Linked DNA regions of Variovorax paradoxus. The main gene of each other region encodes a partner of the protein of the gene in region 2 in a complex. Links are inferred from orthologs where the notes say so. Each region holds a gene or a part of one and is shown on either strand. Other genes may lie near its edges. The genes, in order: rpsG and tig.

What was found.
Region 1: the proteins of tig (region 2) and rpsG are in contact, whole or in part, in a crystal structure (PDB 3GTY), measured with the Thermotoga maritima proteins. The link is inferred for Variovorax paradoxus from one-to-one orthologs. Residues at the interface, in WP_004081061.1 of Thermotoga maritima: Glu122, Val124, Val129, Leu130, Tyr133, Glu188, Gly259, Ile262, Tyr263, Glu266, Ser270, Glu273, Gln274, Glu277, Arg308, Gln311, Ile312, Ser315, Tyr316, Glu325, Arg329, Arg336, Leu363, Phe366, Trp367, Arg373, Leu377, Arg381, Leu384, Glu387; in WP_004081843.1 of Thermotoga maritima: Lys34, Lys52, Lys55, Glu59, Arg62, Gln63, Glu66, Asn67, Lys69, Val71, Arg95, Ala109, Lys110, Lys111, Gly112, Arg113, Pro114, Glu117, Glu121, Ile124, Ala125, Tyr127, Asn128, Asn129, Thr130, Gly131, Lys135, Asp139, Arg142, Met143.

Annotation. Positions count from the first base shown.
Region 1 is NZ_CP045644.1:2,083,353-2,092,618, reverse strand. The notes cover bases 657-3,638. They hold rpsG (30S ribosomal protein S7), read right to left. Parts: upstream 2,394-3,638; coding sequence 1,920-2,393; downstream 657-1,919. Other genes in these bases: GFK26_RS09530 (D-alanyl-D-alanine carboxypeptidase family protein), read right to left, coding at 3,126-3,638; rpsL (30S ribosomal protein S12), read right to left, coding at 2,545-2,922; fusA (elongation factor G), read right to left, coding at 657-1,822. Outside these bases: more of fusA, read right to left, coding at 1-656; more of GFK26_RS09530, read right to left, coding at 3,639-4,295; GFK26_RS09525 (alpha/beta hydrolase), read right to left, coding at 4,336-4,968; GFK26_RS09520 ((2Fe-2S) ferredoxin domain-containing protein), read right to left, coding at 5,039-5,392; GFK26_RS09515 (VanZ family protein), read right to left, coding at 5,414-6,532; GFK26_RS09510 (CopD family protein), read right to left, coding at 6,552-6,980; hemB (porphobilinogen synthase), read left to right, coding at 7,345-8,331; GFK26_RS09500 (magnesium transporter CorA family protein), read left to right, coding at 8,407-9,266.
Region 2 is NZ_CP045644.1:5,642,328-5,651,462, forward strand. What follows is about bases 6,285-9,135. They hold tig (trigger factor), read right to left. Parts: upstream 8,442-9,135; coding sequence 7,128-8,441; downstream 6,285-7,127. Other genes in these bases: clpX (ATP-dependent Clp protease ATP-binding subunit ClpX), read right to left, coding at 6,285-6,285; clpP (ATP-dependent Clp endopeptidase proteolytic subunit ClpP), read right to left, coding at 6,396-7,004; GFK26_RS26095 (efflux RND transporter permease subunit), read right to left, coding at 8,760-9,135. In the rest of the region: GFK26_RS26040 (hypothetical protein), read left to right, coding at 1-75; GFK26_RS26045 (MFS transporter), read right to left, coding at 80-1,396; GFK26_RS26050 (DUF6806 family protein), read right to left, coding at 1,430-2,071; lon (endopeptidase La), read right to left, coding at 2,560-5,001; more of clpX, read right to left, coding at 5,017-6,284. UniProt on the Bacillus subtilis protein: Involved in protein export. Acts as a chaperone by maintaining the newly synthesized protein in an open conformation. Functions as a peptidyl-prolyl cis-trans isomerase.

The DNA.
Region 1 (9,266 bases), 3.6 Mb from region 2 along the record:
CCAGGATCACGGGGTTGGCCTTGCGGGCGCCTTCCTTGAAACCGAAGATCGCGGCCATCTTGAACGCCATTTCGTTCGAGTCCACATCGTGGTACGAACCGAAGTGCAGCGTGACCTTGACGTCCACGACGGGGTAGCCCGCCAGCACGCCTTGCGTCAGCGCTTCCACGACGCCCTTTTCCACCGCAGGGATGTATTCGCGAGGAACCACACCGCCCTTGATGGCGTCGACGAACTCGAAGCCCTTGCCGGCTTCCTGCGGCTCGATCTTCAGGATCACGTGGCCGTACTGGCCCTTGCCGCCCGACTGGCGAACGAACTTGCCTTCGGCATCTTCGACGGTCTTGCGGATCGTTTCGCGGTAGGCCACTTGCGGCTTGCCCACGTTGGCTTCCACGCCGAATTCGCGCTTCATGCGGTCCACGATGATTTCAAGGTGAAGCTCGCCCATGCCGGCGATGATGGTCTGGCCCGATTCTTCGTCGGTCTTCACGCGGAACGACGGATCTTCCTGCGCAAGACGCTGCAGGGCGATGCCCATCTTTTCCTGGTCGGCCTTGGTCTTGGGCTCGACGGCCTGCGAGATCACCGATTCCGGGAACACCATGCGCTCGAGCGTCACGACGGCTGCCGGGTCGCACAGGGTTTCGCCCGTGGTGACTTCCTTCAGGCCCACGCAGGCGGCGATGTCGCCGGCGCGGATTTCGCTGACTTCTTCGCGGTTGTTCGCATGCATCTGCACGATACGGCCGATGCGTTCCTTCTTGCCGCGCACCGGGTTGTAGACGCTGTCGCCCTTGCTCAGCACGCCCGAGTAGACGCGCACGAAGGTCAGTTGGCCCACGAACGGGTCGGTCATCAGCTTGAATGCGAGCGCCGAGAACTTCTCGCCGTCGTCAGCCTTGCGGGTGACGGGCGCCTCGTCTTCGTCGGTGCCGGTGACCGGAGGAATGTCGGTCGGAGCGGGCATGTATTCGACGACGGCGTCGAGCATGGCCTGCACGCCCTTGTTCTTGAAGGCCGAGCCGCACAGCATCGGCTGGATCTCGCCGGCGATGGTGCGCTGGCGGATGGCAGCCTTGATTTCCTCTTCGGTCAGCTCGTTGCCTTCGAGGTACTTGTTCATGAGCTCTTCGCTCGCTTCGGCAGCGGCTTCGACGAGCTTTTCGCGGTACTCGGCGCACACATCGGCCAGGTTGGCCGGGATGTCGCCGTAGGTGAACGTGATGCCCTTGTCTTCATCCCAGATGATCGCCTTCATCTTCACGAGGTCGACGATGCCTTGGAAGTGCTCTTCGGCACCGATCGGGATCTGGATCACGACGGGGTTGGCCTTCAGGCGGTCCACCATCATCTGACGCACACGCAGGAAGTCGGCGCCGGTGCGGTCCATCTTGTTGACGAACGCAAGACGCGGAACCTTGTACTTGTTGGCCTGACGCCAGACGGTTTCCGACTGGGGCTGCACGCCGCCGACGGCGTCGTACACCATGACAGCGCCGTCCAGCACGCGCATCGAGCGCTCGACTTCAATGGTGAAGTCCACGTGGCCGGGGGTGTCGATGATGTTGATGCGGTGTTCTTCGAACTTGCCAGCCATGCCCTTCCAGAAGCAGGTGGTGGCAGCCGAGGTGATCGTGATGCCGCGCTCTTGCTCTTGCTCCATCCAGTCCATCGTGGCGGCACCGTCGTGCACTTCACCGATCTTGTGATTCACACCGGTGTAGAACAGGATACGTTCGGTCGTCGTGGTCTTGCCAGCGTCGATGTGCGCGGAGATACCGATGTTGCGGTAGCGCTCGATGGGGGTCTTGCGGGACATGGTGTACTTTCGGGTTTAAATGCGTTGAGCGCTGGGCGTCGAGCACGGGCGATTTCGCCTGGCACTCGACCCCCAACGCTCAAGAGACGTGTGATTTTTAGAAGCGGAAGTGGCTGAATGCGCGGTTGGCTTCTGCCATGCGGTGCACTTCGTCGCGCTTCTTCATGGCGCCGCCACGGCCTTCCGTGGCTTCCATCAGTTCGTTGGCCAGACGCAGGGCCATCGACTTCTCACCGCGCTTGCGGGCAGCTTCCTTGATCCAGCGCATCGACAGGGCGAGGCGACGGACAGGACGGACTTCGACCGGCACCTGGTAGTTCGCACCACCGACGCGGCGCGACTTCACTTCGACCATCGGCTTCACGTTGTTGATGGCAACGGTGAACGCTTCGAGGGGGTCCTTGTCCGGGTTCTTCTTCTCGATGAAGTCGAGGGCACCGTAGATGATGCGCTCGGCAACAGCCTTCTTGCCGCCTTCCATGATCACGTTCATGAATTTGGACAGCTCGACATTGCCGTACTTGGGATCCGGCAGGATTTCACGTTTGGGGACTTCGCGACGACGTGGCATTTTTCTAACCTCTTTGCTTCAGTTGGCATCGTTTCCGATACCGCGAGAGCCAGTCAGGACTCTCACTTACTCGACCCGACATTGGGTCACTTCGCTCGACAAGCCCGCCAAGGCCATCGAACACCGCTTGTTTTCTTGACGACAGGAAGGCTTAAGCCTTCTTGGGACGCTTCGCGCCGTACTTGGAACGCGACTGCTTGCGGTCTTTCACGCCTTGCAGGTCGAGCGAACCGCGCACGATGTGGTAACGCACACCGGGCAAGTCCTTGACACGACCGCCGCGAACCAGCACGACGCTGTGTTCCTGCAGGTTGTGGCCTTCGCCGCCGATGTAGGAGATGACTTCGAAGCCATTGGTCAGACGGACCTTGGCAACTTTACGAAGCGCCGAGTTGGGCTTCTTGGGCGTCGTGGTGTAGACGCGGGTGCAGACACCGCGACGTTGCGGCGAGTTCTGCATGGCAGGGCTCTTCGAATTGATCTTTTCGACCGTTCGACCCTGACGCACCAGTTGATTGATGGTTGGCATGAATGAATTAGTCCCAAAACAACCCGGCCCTGGTTGCGAAACCGCCCTTGGTCGTGACTCAAGGAAGCCGGGAATAACGAAAACGTGAAACCCTTCGGAAAATTCCGAAAAGCCCACGAGTATAGCAGGCAGGCCTGAAATGGCAATGTCAGACGCTTGGAGCGCCCGCCATCGTCCGTTTCAAGGCCTCTTTTGCCCGCGTCTTACTTGATCCAGAGACGCACAGCGTCCCAGGCGCGGCCGAAGACGCCAGCCTGCTCGACCGGCTCCAGGGCCACCAGCGGCACGTCGGCCAGGGGCTGGTCGTCCAGCGTGACCTTGAGCGAGCCGACGGCCTGGTACTTGGTGAAGGGCGCGACCAGCGGATCGGGGCGCGACACCTGCGTCTTGATCTTGCTGGCGGAACCGGTCGGCACCGCGACCACGATGGCCTCGGGGCGGCCCAGCTTCAGCACGTTGGCCTTGCCCTTCCAGACGGCGGGCGTGGCGGCGGGCTGGCCGGCTTCGAACAGGCGCACGGCGTCGTAGGCCGTGTAACCCCAGTTCAGCAGCTTCTGCGACTCGTTGGCGCGCACAGCCTCGCTGCTGGCGCCCAGCACGATCGACAGCAGGCGGCGGCCGCCGGTGAGGTTCGGGAAGTCGCGCTTGGCGGTGGCGATCATGCAGTAGCCGGCGGCGTCGGTGTGGCCGGTCTTCAAGCCGTCGACGGTCGGGTCGCGGAACAGCAGCAGGTTGCGGTTGGTGTCGTTGGTCGACGGCGTGCCCGGGTAACGGTACTTCTTGATGGCGTAGTACTTGGCTTCTTCGGGGAAGTCGCGCACCAGGCGCGTGGCCAGGATGCTCAGGTCGCGCGCCGTGGTCGTGTGGCCGGGCGCCGTGAGGCCTTCGGGGTTCTTGTAGGTGGTGTTCTTCATGCCCAGCACCTTGGCCTGGGCGTTCATCATCTCGACGAAGTGCTCCACCGTGCCGCCCACGCCTTCGGCCAGCGCCACCGTGGCGTCGTTGCCCGACTGCACGATCACACCCTTGATGAGGTCTTCCACCGGCACCTGCATCTTGGGGTCGATGAACATGCGCGAGCCGGGCATCTTCCAGGCACGCGGGCTCACCGGCAGGGTCTGGGTCAGCGTGATCTTCTTGGCGCGCAGCGCGTCGAACGCGACGTACGCGGTCATCAGCTTGGTGAGCGAGGCCGGCTCGATGGGGCTGTCGATGTCCTTCTGCGCGAGGATCTGGTTCGCGGTCACGTCGAGCAGCAGGTAGCTGCGCGCGGCGATTTCAGGCGGGGCCGGCATCTGGGCGGCGGCGATCACGCCGACCGAGGCAGCAGCGGTCAGCACCAATGCGCGAAGCGCAGTGAAAAAACGATTCATGGAGAGTGTGGGAAGAGGCGAAAACAAGCCCGGAAGGCTTTCATGCGGTGCCCGCGCGCAGATGGCGGGCGACCAGGCTTTTGAGCAGCGGCAATTGTCCGTGAAAGAAATGGCCGCCCCCGGGAATTACCGTGACAGGGAGTGACTGGGGACGCGCCCAGTCCATCACGGCGGCGAGAGGCACGGTGTCGTCGGCTTCGCCATGGACCACCAGCGCGCGCTCGTGCGCGTCGGCCGGCAGCGTGGCCACCGAGAAGCGCGAGGCGGCCGTGCCCACCAGCACCAGTTGCCGCACGTCGCGTGCGGCCCAGAGTTTCTCGGCCGCACAGCTGGCCACGAAGGCGCCGAAGGAAAAGCCGGCAATCGCCAGCGGGCCTTCGGGGGCGAGCTGGCCGACGACATGCAGCATGTCCTCGAGCTCGCCGCGCCCTTCATCGTGAGCGCCTTCGCTGGCGCCGACGCCGCGGAAGTTGAAGCGCACGGCCGTCCATCCGCAGGACACGAAGGCACGCGCCAGGGTCTGCACGACCTTGTTGTCCATCGTGCCGCCGAACAGCGGGTGCGGATGCGCGATCACCGCGATGCCGCGCGCTTCGCCGGAAGGCACATCGCGCTGCACCTCGATCACGCCCGCGGCGCCCTGGAGGCTGATTTTTTCGGTCTGGGAGTTCATGGCGCTGGGGTTGGCTGGGCCGGCGATGCCGGCAACGTGCACGGTACGAGCACGGGGCCCGCAGGAAAGTTCAGCGGCCGACGTCGGGCGGCAACACCAGCCGCTCGACGACCTGGCCGTTCTTCAGGTGCGACTCGACGATCTCGTCGATGTCTTCCGCGTCCACGAAGGTGTACCAGACGGCCTCGGGATAGACCACCGCCACGGGCCCGCCCGCGCAGCGGTCGAGACAGCCGGCCTTGTTGACGCGCACCTTGCCGGGCCCGGCGAGCCCCTGTTCTTTCACCTTGGCCTTGCAGCGGTCGAAGCCCTCCTGCGCGTTGTGCAGGGCGCAGGAGTCCTCGCCGTTCTTGCGTTCGTTCAGGCAGAAGAAGATGTGGCGGCCGTAGTAGCCGGGCGGCGCGGCGGGAGTGGTGCTGGGCATCGATCGATTTTATGAGCGTGCTCAGGACGCAGGCGATGCAGGACGGCGGCGGCGCGACAGTGCGGCCAGCACATACACCAGCACCGCGAAGGGCCAGCACCAGCCCAGCCACTGGGCCAGGCCATGGAAACGGATGAAGCGGCCCTGCTCCCAGGTGGCCAGGGTCTGCGCAAAGTAGGCGCTCTCGGGCGCCTGGTTCAGAAGGCTCAGCTGAAGCACGAGCCCCATGAGCAGCAGCGCGCCACACAAGCGGCGCGGCGCGAACAGCAGCAGCACGCCTGCGAACACCGCCGCGGCCAGCCCGATCTGCACCGGCAGCTCGAGCCACGCCCACGCATGCTCGGGACCGTAGCTCATGGCCGCCGACAAGGCCGAGGCCGCCATGCCTGCAAGCAGGATCAGCGGCAGCAGCACCGCGCGCTGCACCACGGTGCGTGCCACCAGATAGCCCAGCAGGCACGGCACCAGCGCCCCGAGCATCACGCACAGCAACTCCACGGCCGGCACCAGCGGCTCCAGTTCGAACTGGCGCACGGGCAGCCAGTCGATGAAGGGCGTGTCGAGCAGCCACTCGGAAATCGTCGCCTCCAGCCGCTCGAAGACCTGGCCGAGGCCGAAGGTGACGGCGGCAGGAAACAGCAGGGCAAAGGGCCAGAGCGCCAGCAGCACGAGCCCGCCGCGCGCGTCCTCGACGAACCACTGCGAGCGCGCGCGACCCCAGTGGGCGACCGCGCCCAGCCGCTCCAGCGCCGCGGCCAGCACGGCGCCGAGCACCGTCCCGGCGGTGTTCAGCCCCAGGTCGACATTGGAAGGAATGCGCGCCGGCAGATAGCTTTGCAGCGTCTCCATGGCAAAGGCGATCGCCGCGCCCGCCACGGTGGCGCGCAACAACCCACGCCACACACTGGGACTGCTGCCCGTGCGCAGCACGCTCAGCGCGCACAGGAATCCGAAGGGCACGTAGCCCGCCACGTTCACCCCGAAGTCGAAACCCGTCCAGTACTTGGGCCAGGGCGCCGACAGGTAGGCCCAGGGCGCGATCCCCTGGTCACGCCAGTCGGCAAACGGGTACAGGCTGGCATAGACGATCAGCGCCGCATACGCCAGCGCCAGGGGGAACGCGGCAGACTTGTGCGGCATGTCTACCGTCGACACGGCATCAGAAAGGCTTCACCACCACCAGGATCACGATGCCCAGCAGCAGCAGCACGGGCAGCTCGTTGAACCAGCGGTACCAGCGGTCGCTGCGGCGGTTGCCGCCTGCAGCGAAGCGGCGCAGCAGCACGCCGCAGCCGTGGTGATAGCCGATGGCCACCAGCACCAACGCCAATTTGGCGTGCATCCAGCCGTTGCCCGGGCCGCGACCGATGCCGTAGCCCAGCCAGAGCCAGGCACCGAACACCAGCGCCGGCACCGCCAGGAAGGTCGTGAATCGCAGCAGCTTGCGCGCCATCAGCAGCAGGCGTTCGCGCTCCGCGACCGACTCGGGCGGCACCATCGCCAGGTTGACGAAGATCCGCGGCAGATAGAACAGTCCGGCAAACCAGCTGGCAATGAAAACAATGTGAAGAGATTTGACCCAGAGCATGGCGGCAGTTTAGTGGTGGCTGCACACTGACCCCTTTTGGGGCTCTTTGCCAAGGTTTCGGGCAAAAAAAAAGCCCGACGTCTTCACGTCGGGCTGGGAAGCCCTTTTGCTGTCACACATCAAGGCACCCGCTCAGGGAGGAAAAGCGGGGAGCGGCAAGCCGCCCGCTTCAGAATTTAACAAAGACGAAACAAGGTTTCAAGCGATTGAGGCAGTTTCTTTGACTTTTACAACAAAAATCTAGAACTTAAGTTCTACTAATTTCCGTAGTTGTCAGACAACTTGCTTCTAACCCTCCTGAGGCGCCGTCCGAGGCTTCAGGCACAATTTTAGATATATGACGTCATCATTTTCCCCGCTCGCCATGTTCCCCGCCGGCCGCCCGCGACGGCTGCGCCGCGACGCCTTCACCCGCAACCTGGTGCGCGAGCATGCGCTGACGACGAACGACCTGATCTACCCGGTGTTCGTGCAGGAAGGCGAAAAGCGCCGCGACGCCGTGGCCTCGATGCCCGGCGTGGAGCGCCTGAGCCTCGATCTGCTGCTGCCCGTGGCCGAGCAGTGCGTGCAGGCCGGCATTCCGGTGATGGCGCTGTTCCCGGTGATCGATGCCAGCCTCAAGACGCCCGCGGGCGACGAGGCCTTCAACCCCGACGGGCTGATTCCCCGCGTGGTGGCTGCGCTCAAGGCGCGCTTTCCCGAGCTGGGCATCATGACCGACGTGGCGCTCGACCCCTACACCAGCCACGGCCAGGACGGCCTGCTCGACGACACCGGCTACATCCTCAACGACGCCACCGTTGAAGTGCTGGTGAAGCAGGCACTCACACAATCGCAAGCTGGCGTCGATATTGTGGCCCCGAGCGACATGATGGACGGCCGCATCGGCGCGATCCGCACCGCGCTCGAAGCCCGCGGCGACGTGCACACGCGCATCATGGCCTACAGCGCCAAGTACGCCAGCGCCTTCTACGGCCCGTTCCGCGACGCCGTCGGCTCGTCCGCCACGCTCGGCAAGAGCAACAAGAAGGTCTACCAGATGGACCCCGGCAACAGCGACGAGGCCCTGCGAGAGGTCGCCATCGACATCGCCGAAGGCGCCGACATGGTCATGGTGAAGCCCGGCATGCCCTACCTGGACATCGTGCGCCGCGTGAAGGACGAGTTCCACGTGCCCACCTTCGCCTACCAGGTGAGCGGCGAGTACGCCATGCTGAAGGCGGCCGCCCAGAACGGCTGGCTCGACCACGACGCCGTGGTGCTCGAAAGCCTGCTGGCCTTCAAGCGCGCCGGCGCCGATGGCGTGCTGACCTACTTCGCGCTTGACGCCGCCCGGTTGCTACAAAAATAATAGCTATCGCGGCATGCCTGCCGCACCTCCACGGCACTTCTGGCGTGGAAGAAGAACCACCAGGGGCGAGTGTCCATGCGCATCTTCGAAATCAGCCGCTCGCAGGTCAGCGAGCACGCCTCGCTGGCGCCGCTGGCCGTGCCGGGCGCCTGCAGCGCCGCCAGCTACCTCTGGATTTCGCTGACGCGCGACGAATTCCGCGCCGCCCAGCCCGAGGTGCAGCAGATCCTGCAGACGCTGTGCCAGACCCAGCTCGTCGACCTGCACGTGGCCGACCTGCTCAACGACCAGCTGCCCTCGCACTACGACTACACCTCGCAGTACGACGTGCTGGTGTTCCGCCGCCTGGCCACGGGCAACGGCGCTGAAACCCCAAACACCAGCGAGCCGTCGGTGCCGCAGCGCCCGTCGCGCGGCGGCCCGCCGGTGCTGCGCCGCATCGACACGCGCCCGGTTGGCTTCGCGGTATTCGACCGCGTGCTGCTCTCGGTCCACCCCGAAGACGGCACCGTGCGCGACGCTTTCGCCGCCCGGCTGCTGGCGGCCGCTTCGCCCGACGACCGCGGCACGCCCGCGCTCGACGTGCGCGCCACCTCGGCCCGCCTGCCGACCAGCCCGGCCGACCTGATGCTGCGCATCGTCAACCTGATCGTCGACGGCTACCTCGACATGCGCCGCGAACTCACGAAGCAGCTCGACCACTGGCAGACCGAACTCATCGACCCGCGCAGCCGCTTCACCAACTGGAGCGCGCTCATGGAGGCACGCCAGTCGCTGCACCGCCTCGACGAGATCTGCGAAGACCAGCGCGCCGCCATGCAGGACTGGATCGATTCGCTCGAAACACTGCCCACCCCGCAAGGCGAGGTGGCGCAGCGCGAGCGTGAACTGATCATGGTGCGCAGCCGCGACGTGCTGGAACACATCCAGCGCGT
Region 2 (9,135 bases):
AAGTTCAGCACCGTGACGCTGCGCTATGACGGCGAGCGCTACAAGGTGCCGAAGTCGCTGCAGCAGATGCCCTGACGGGCTACGACGCGGCGGGCTTTTCGCGCAGCGCTGCGGCCCGACCTCGCGCCATATCGATCGGCAGCAACAGCACGAGCCCGGCCACGAACAGCACCGCGGTCGAGAGGATCGCGATGCGTTGGTTGCCGCCGGTGGCCCAGGTGATGGCACCGAAGCTCAGCGGGCCGATGATGCTGGCCAGTCGCGTGGCGAAGGTCCAGAGCCCGAAGAACTCGGCAAGCTGCTGCGGCGGCGCGAGGTAGCCCGTCATCGCGCGGCCGGCAGATTGGCTCGAGCCCATCGCCAGCCCCGCGATGGCGGCGGCCCACCAGAAGCCGCCCTTGGTCGTGACCCATGCGGCGATCACGCAGACCGCGATCCACGCGAGCAGCGTCGCGGCCAGCGACAGCTTGTGGCCGACGCGGTCCTGCACGTAGCCGAAGGCGAAGGCGCCGAGCGCGGCCGCCAGGTTGAGCACGAAGATCAGCACCATCGTCTCGCTCGCGACGAAGCCGATCACCTGCTCTGCGTAGATCGCCGCCAGCGTGATCGCCACCGCCACGCCGCCCTGGTAGCAGACGGTGCAGACCAGCAGCCACATGAAGTCGCGGTAGGCGCGGGCCTGCTGGAACGTGGCGCGCAGCTGCTGCCACGCGCTGTTCTGGCCGCAGCTGGCCTGCGGCGCAGCGCGCTCGGGCAGCAGCGCAAACGTCGCGCAGGCGGCAGCGCCGTAGAGGGCCGCCGTGATCAGCATCGTGACCGGCACGAAATGGGCCGCCGGTAGCCCGCGGGCCTGCGACCACAGCACGTAGGCCAGGCACAGCCCCAGCGCCAGCATGCCGCCGACATAGCCAAAGGCCCAGCCCCAGCCGCTCACCTTGCCCATGCCTTCGGCTGTCGCCAGCTCAGGCAGGAAGGCGCCGGTCAGCGACTCGCCGTAGGAATAAAACGCATTGGAGACGATCACCAGCGCCATCGCGAGCGCAACGCCCATCGCGCCGCCCGCAAAGCCCGGCGTGAGCGCGAGCGCCGCGGTGGCGAACACGCAACCTGTGGTCGTCATGACCAGCACGCGCTTCTTGGCACCATGCAGGTCGGCCCAGGCGCCGATGGCGGGCATCGTGAGCATCACGATGGCGTACGAGGTGCTGAGGGCCGCGGTCCACGCGAAGGTGGCCCATGGCGCGCCCTTGGCGATGCCGCCGACGAAGTAGGCGGCGAACACCGCCGTGATCACGACCGTGGTGTAGCCCGAGTTCGCGAAGTCGTACATCGCCCAGCCGAACACCTCGCGCTTGCGCACGCCGGGGCGCAACGCGGAGGCTGGGAACAGGGCCATGCGGCCTTGGGACCGGGCGGAGAAGTGAGCGGGTTAGTGCAAGTGGCGCGGACGACGGCCACCGCCGTGACCACCACCGCCGCTGCCGCCGCCAGCGCCACCGGCACCGCGCGGACGCTTGCCGATTTCGAGCGAGTTCACGAGTGCGTCGAAACGGTCGCTGAAGAGGCGATCGATTTCGGAGACCACGCCACCCAGCTCGGCGCCGTCGAAGTGGCGTTCCATGAGGTTGACCACGTCTTCGACCAGCAGGTCGCGCTGCACCTGCATGATCGCGGCCGGATTGGGGCCCACGAACAGCATCAGGAAGTCGTCGCGCGACTCTTCGTCGGGGTCACCCTCTTCTTCGTCGAAATCGGTGTCGTAGAAGGTGACTTCAATCGCGGCGCCGCGCTCGGAGAGTTCGTTCAGGGCCATGCACATCTCGTCGAGCGCCTGGCGGAAGTCTTCATCGCCCGGCACGGTCCAGCAGATCTGCAGCGTGTGGTCTTTTTGCTCGAAGCGGATGCCCGGCTCTTCTTCGTAGGTGCTGGTGGCACCGTCGGCCAGCGATTTGGCGCCCGCGTATTTCCAGAGCGGCTTCAGCGCCTCCTGGATTTGCTCGAAGCTCGCGTCCGCGCGCAACGGCACATCGCCGTGCACATGGATCTCAAATGGAGCGTTGTAGCGAGGCATCAAATACTCCCTTGTAAATATGGTGGTACCCGGAACGGGGGTCGAACCCGTATGCCCCGATCAAGGAAGCGGCGGATTTTAAGTCCGATGTGTCTACCAATTTCACCATCCGGGCCACAGGTTGAACATCGACGATACCCCAAATGAAACAAGCCCCGGCAACGTCGGTTGGCGGGGCTTGCGTATCGGAGCCGATCGGTCTTGATGAGAGGGTGGAGGCGCGACCCGGAGTCGAACCGGGCTACACGGATTTGCAATCCGTTGCATAACCGCTTTGCTATCGCGCCACGCTGAATAACGAAATCGAACTGCGAAAAAAAGGGAAGCTGGTTGCTTCCCTTTTTCAAAAACTGGAGCGGGAAAAGAGTCTCGAACTCTCGACCTCAACCTTGGCAAGGTTGCGCTCTACCAACTGAGCTATTCCCGCGTTTCGAGCCTCAAATTATATACCAGTTTTTCGAGGCTTCACAAGTTCTGCAATCAATCGATCAATGCTTGACCGAGCCTTCGGAAGCCGGTGCCCCAGCACGCTGCTTGGCCAGTTCGGCCACCGCAGCAGCCGATGCGGCCACCTCTTCGTCGGACAGCGGCTCGGGCATCTTCTCGAGTGCGATCTCGAGCACCTTGTCGATCCACTTCACCGGGACGATCTCGAGGCCGTTCTTCACGTTCTCGGGAATGTCCTGCAGGTCCTTGGCGTTCTCTTCGGGAATCAGCACGGTCTTGATGCCACCGCGCAGGGCGGCCAGCAGCTTTTCCTTCAGGCCGCCGATGGCCGTGACTTCGCCGCGCAGCGTGATCTCGCCGGTCATCGCGACGTCGGCACGCACCGGGATGCCCGTGAGCGCCGACACGAAGGCCGTCGTCATCGCTGCACCCGCGCTCGGTCCGTCCTTCGGCGTGGCGCCATCGGGCACGTGGATGTGGATGTCGCGCTTCTCGAACACCTCGTCCTTGATGCCCAGGCGGCGCGAGCGGCTGCGCACCACGGTGCGCGCGGCCTCGACCGATTCCTTCATCACGTCGCCGAGCGAACCCGTGCGGCTGATCACGCCCTTGCCTGGCATGGTGACCGCCTCGATCGTCAGCAGGTCGCCGCCGACCTCGGTCCACGCAAGGCCGACCACCTGGCCGACCTGGTTCTGCTTCTCGGCCAGGCCGAAGCTGTACTTGCGCACGCCGAGGAACTCGTTGAGGTTCTCGCCGTCGACCGTGACCTTGGGCGTCAGTTGCTTGAGCAGCAGGCCCTTTACCACCTTGCGGCAGATCTTGGACAGCTCGCGCTCCAGCGAACGCACGCCGGCTTCCCGCGTGTAGTAGCGCACGATGTCGCGCACGGCGGATTCGGTGACGGCCAGCTCGTCGTCCTTCACGCCGTTGTTCTTCAGCTGCTTGGGCAGCAGGTACTTGATCGCGATGTTGGTCTTCTCGTCCTCGGTGTAGCCCGACAGACGAATGACTTCCATGCGGTCCAGCAGTGCGGGCGGGATGTTCATCGAGTTCGAAGTGGCGACGAACATGACGTCGCTCAGGTCGAAGTCGACTTCCACGTAGTGGTCGCCGAAGGTGTGGTTCTGCTCGGGGTCGAGCACCTCGAGCAGCGCGCTCGACGGGTCGCCCCGGAAGTCCGTGCCCAGCTTGTCGATTTCGTCGAGCAGGAACAGCGGATTGCGCGTGCCGATCTTGCTCAAGCCCTGCAGCACCTTGCCCGGCAGTGCGCCGATGTAGGTGCGGCGGTGGCCGCGAATTTCAGCTTCGTCGCGCATGCCGCCCAGCGCCATGCGCGTGTACTTGCGGCCGGTCGCCTTCGCGATCGACTGCCCCAGCGAGGTCTTGCCGACACCCGGCGGGCCCACGAGGCACAGGATGGGTGCCTTCACCTTGTCGACGCGTTGCTGCACCGCAAGATATTCAAGGATGCGGTCCTTGACCTTCTCGAGGCCGTAGTGGTCGGCGTTGAGCACGGCCTCGGCATTGGCCAGGTCGTGCTTGATCTTGGTCTTCTTGCTCCACGGCAAGGCGATGAGCACGTCGATGTAGTTGCGCACCACGGTGGCTTCGGCCGACATGGGCGACATGAGCTTGAGCTTCTTGAGCTCGCCCTCGGCCTTCTTCAGGCCTTCCTTGGACATCTTGGCGAGCTTGATCTTCTTCTCGATCTCCTCGATGTCCGCCCCCTCTTCGCCTTCGCCGAGCTCCTTCTGGATGGCCTTCACCTGCTCGTTGAGGTAGAAGTCGCGCTGATTCTTCTCCATCTGGCGCTTCACGCGGCCACGGATCTTCTTGTCGACATTGAGGATGTCGACCTCGCGTTCGAGCTGGCCGAACAGGTTTTCCAGGCGCGCCTTGACGTCGTCGAGGTCGAGCACGGCCTGCTTGTTGTCGAGCTTGAGCGGCAGGTGGGCGGCGATGGTGTCGGCCAGGCGGCCGGCGTCGTCGATGCTCGAGATCGAGGTCAGGATCTCGGGCGGAATCTTCTTGTTCAGTTTGACGTACTGGTCGAACTGCTGCATCACCGCGCGGCGCAGCGCCTCGACCTCGGTGCCCTTCTCGCCGCCTTCGAGCGCCTCGACGGGCGTCACGTTGGCCGAGAAATGGGTTTCGCCGTCATCGATGCGGTTCACGCGGGCGCGCTGCTGGCCTTCGACCAGCACCTTCACGGTGCCGTCGGGCAGCTTGAGCATCTGCAGGATGGTCGAGACGCAGCCGACCTCGAACATGTCCTCGACCGAGGGCTCGTCCTTGGCGGCGGCCTTCTGGGCCACCAGCATGATGCGGCGCTCGGCTTCCATCGCCAGCTCGAGCGCCTTGATGCTCTTCGGGCGACCCACGAAGAGCGGGATCACCATGTGGGGAAACACCACGACGTCGCGCAGCGGCAGCAGCGGCAGGTCGAGGGCTTCGGGGGGCAATGGGGTATGACCAGACATGAGCGTCCTTGTCCTTTAGGCCTTTTTCGCCGTTTCGCGGTACACGAGCAGCGGGGGCTTGTTTTCGTCGATGGTCGATTCCTCGACCACCACCTTGTCGACATTGGTCGCGTTCGGCAATTCGAACATGGTGTCGATCAGCGACTGTTCAAGGATCGAGCGCAGGCCGCGCGCACCGGTCTTGCGGGCCAGCGCCTTGCGTGCGATCGCCTTGAGCGCCGCGGGACGGATTTCGAGGTCCACGCCTTCCATCTGCAGCAGCTTGGTGAACTGCTTCACGACCGCATTCTTGGGCTCGGTCAAGATCTGCACCAGCGCGTCTTCGCTCAGCTCGGCCAGCGAGGCGACCACGGGCATGCGGCCCACGAGTTCGGGGATCAGGCCGAACTTGATCAGGTCTTCGGGCTCGACTTCGCGGAACACCTCGGTGATGCTGCGCTGGGCCTTGCTCTTGACCGCGGCACCGAAGCCGATACCCGAGGCCTCGGTGCGGTTTTCGATGACCTTCTCGAGGCCCGAAAAGGCCCCGCCGCAGATGAACAGGATGTTGGTCGTGTCGATCTGCAGGAAGTCTTGGTTGGGGTGCTTGCGCCCGCCCTGGGGCGGCACGCTGGCCATGGTGCCTTCGATGAGCTTCAGCAGTGCCTGCTGCACGCCCTCGCCCGACACGTCGCGCGTGATCGAGGGGTTGTCTGACTTGCGCGAGATCTTGTCGATTTCGTCGATGTAGACGATGCCGCGCTGGGCGCGCTCGACCTCGTAGTTGCAGCTTTGCAGCAGCTTCTGGATGATGTTCTCGACGTCCTCGCCCACGTAGCCGGCTTCCGTCAGCGTGGTGGCGTCGGCCATCACGAAGGGCACGTCGAGCATGCGCGCGAGCGTTTGCGCGAGGAGCGTCTTGCCCGAACCCGTGGGGCCGATCAGCAGGATGTTGCTCTTGCTGAGCTCGACCTCGTCGCCCTTGGTGTTCTTTTCCTTGTGGCGCAGGCGCTTGTAGTGGTTGTAGACCGCCACCGACAGCATGCGCTTGGCCGGCTCCTGGCCGATCACGTAGTTGTCGAGGTTGGTCTTGATCTCCAGCGGCGTGGGCAGGTCGCTGCGCGCGTCGCGCGCTTCCTCACCGGCCGGCAGCTCGTCGCGGATGATCTCGTTGCACAGGTCGATGCATTCGTCGCAGATGAAGACCGAAGGGCCCGCGATCAGCTTCTTGACCTCATGCTGGCTCTTGCCGCAGAACGAGCAATAAAGCGTTTTTTCGCTGGAGGTGCCTTTTTTTTCGGCCATGGACTTTTGCCTCGTGACAGGGTATGGACAATGATAACTAAACAAAAACGGCGTTTCCCGTGTGGAAAACGCCGTTTTTGCCTTTTGGGCGCCCGAGGCGCCGGGCGGCTTTAACCGCGCTGGGCGACGACCTGGTCGACCAGGCCGTAATCCTTGGCCTCGTCGGCCGTGAGGAAATAGTCGCGTTCGGTGTCCGACTTGACCTTTTCCAGCGGCTGGCCGGTGCGCTCAGCCAGGATGCGGTTCATCTGGTCCTTGGTGCGCAGGATGTCGCGCGCATGGATTTCGATGTCGGTGGCCTGGCCGCGTGCGCCGCCGAGCACCTGGTGGATCATGATCTTCGAATTGGGCAGCGAGAAACGCTTGCCCTTCTCGCCGGCTGCCAGCAGGAAGGCGCCCATGCTGGCCGCGAAGCCCAGGCACATGGTCGACACCGACGGCTTGATGAACTGCATGGTGTCGTAGATCGCCATGCCGGCGCTCACGCTGCCGCCCGGGGAGTTGATGTAGAACGAAATGTCCTTGTCCGGGTTCTCGCTCTCGAGGAACAGCAGCTGGGCCACCACGAGGTTGGCGGTCTGGTCGTTGACCTCGCCCACCAGGAAGATGATGCGCTCCTTGAGGAGACGCGAGTAGATGTCATACGACCGCTCGCCGCGGCCCGACTGCTCGACGACCATCGGGATCATGCCGAGGCCTTGAATTTCCTGTGCGCTCATGAATTTGCTCTCCGGAAAATGGATTCGTTCGCTCTGATTGAACTGTACGCCTGAGTGAAATGGGGCTCGTGCCGCAAAGCACAAGCCCCATCGGCGTTGCTGCATGCAGCGACGGAAACCAGCTTACTGCTGCTGCGCCATCAGTTCGTCGAACGACACCGACTTTTCGTTGACCTTGGCCTTGCCGAGCACGAAGTCGGTCACGTTGTTTTCGATGACCACGGCTTCGACTTCCGCCAGGCGGTTGTTGTCGCTGAAGTACCAACGCACGACGTCTTGCGGCTTCTCGTAGCTGGCGGCCAGCTCGTCGATGTGGGCCTTGATCTGCTCGGGCTTGGCCTGCAGTTCGTTGGCACGCACCAGCTCGGCGACCACCAGGCCCAGGCGCACGCGGCGCTCGGCTTGCGGGCGGAACACTTCTTCGGGGATCGGCGCCTTGTCGGCGTCCTTGATACCGCGCTGCTTGAGCTCGGCGCGGGCGCCTTCGATCATGCGGGCGACTTCCGACTGCACGCTGGCGTTCGGCAGGTCGAGCTCGGCGTTGGCCACCAGGGCGTCCATCACGGCGTTCTTGTTGCGGGCCAGCAGGCGGAACTTCACTTCGCGCTCGAGGTTGCGCTTGATGTCGGCGCGCAGGCCTTCCACGGTGGCTTCGGCGATGCCGAGCGACTTGGCCAGCTGTTCGTTGACTTCGGGCAGGTGCGACGCTTCGATCTTCTTCACGGTGACCATGAAGTCGGCTTGCTTGCCGGCCACGTCCTTGCCGTGGTAGTCGGCCGGGAACGACAGCGGGAAGGTGCGGCTGTCGCCGGACTTCATGCCGCGCACGGCGTCTTCGAATTCCTTGAGCATCTGGCCTTCGCCGACGACGAACTGGAAGTCTTCGGCCTTGCCGCCCTGGAAGGGCTCGCCGTCGATCTTGCCTTCGAAGTCGACCGTCACGCGGTCGTTGTCTTCGGCCACGGCGTCTTGGGCGCGCTGGGCGAAGGTACGGCGCTGCTTGCGCAGGATGTCCAGGGTCTTGTCGATGGCTTCGTCGCCGACTTCGGCCGACAGCTTCTCGACTTCAGCGCCCGACAGGTCGTTGATCTTGACTTCGGGGAACACTTCGAAGACCGCGTCGAAGGCGAGCTGGCCTTCGGGCGACTCTTCCTTCTCGGTGATGCGGGGCTGGCCGGCGACGCGCAGCTTGGCTTCGTTCGCGGCTTGCGAGAAGGCCTCACCGACCTTGTCGTTCATGACTTCGTAGTGCACCGAGTAGCCGTAGCGCTGGGCCACGACGTTCATCGGCACCTTGCCGGGACGGAAGCCGTCCATCTTGACGGTGCGCGCGAGCTTCTTGAGGCGCGAATCGACTTCGTTCTGGATGGTGCCGACCGGCAGGGTCAGCGTGATCTTGCGTTCGAGCTTCTCGAGAGTTTCAACGTTCACGGTCATGGTGTCTTCCTTGTGAGGGGTGTGGCTGGTGCGCGGGGCCGGACTCGAACCGGCACGTTCTTGCGAACGTCAGGACCTAAACCTGGTGCGTCTACCAATTTCGCCACCCGCGCGATGCCAAATTTCAGGTGAATGCAAAGGCGGACGGCCTCGGCGCTGCGGAAAAACCGCTGGCCCAAGACCGTCCGCCTGAAATCGGTCAACCGCGCATTTTAAACGCAAGAATGGGGGCCTTCCGGCTTCCCCCTTTCGGGGATTTCACCCACTCTCGCGCAAGGGATACGGACCGCGCGAAAACGGCCCGTGGAAAGCGCTTTTTCAGGCCGCTTGCGGCTCCCGCTTGATGCGGAAGGCCGCGGCATACATCGCCGGCAGCGCCAGCAGCGTCAGCACGGTGGCAACAATCAGCCCGCCCATGATGGCCACGGCCATCGGCCCCCAGAACACGCTGCGCGACAGCGGAATCATTGCCAGCACAGCCGCCGCGGCGGTCAGCACGATGGGGCGCAAGCGCCGCACGGCCGATTCGACGATCGCATCCCAGGCCGGCACGCCGGCCGCCCGATCGCTCTCGATCTGGTCGATCAGGATCACGGCGTTGCGCTGGATCATGCCCATCAGCGCGATCACGCCGAGCAGCGCGACGAAGCCGAAAGGCCGGTTCAGCAGCAGCAGCGCGGCGGCCACGCCGGCG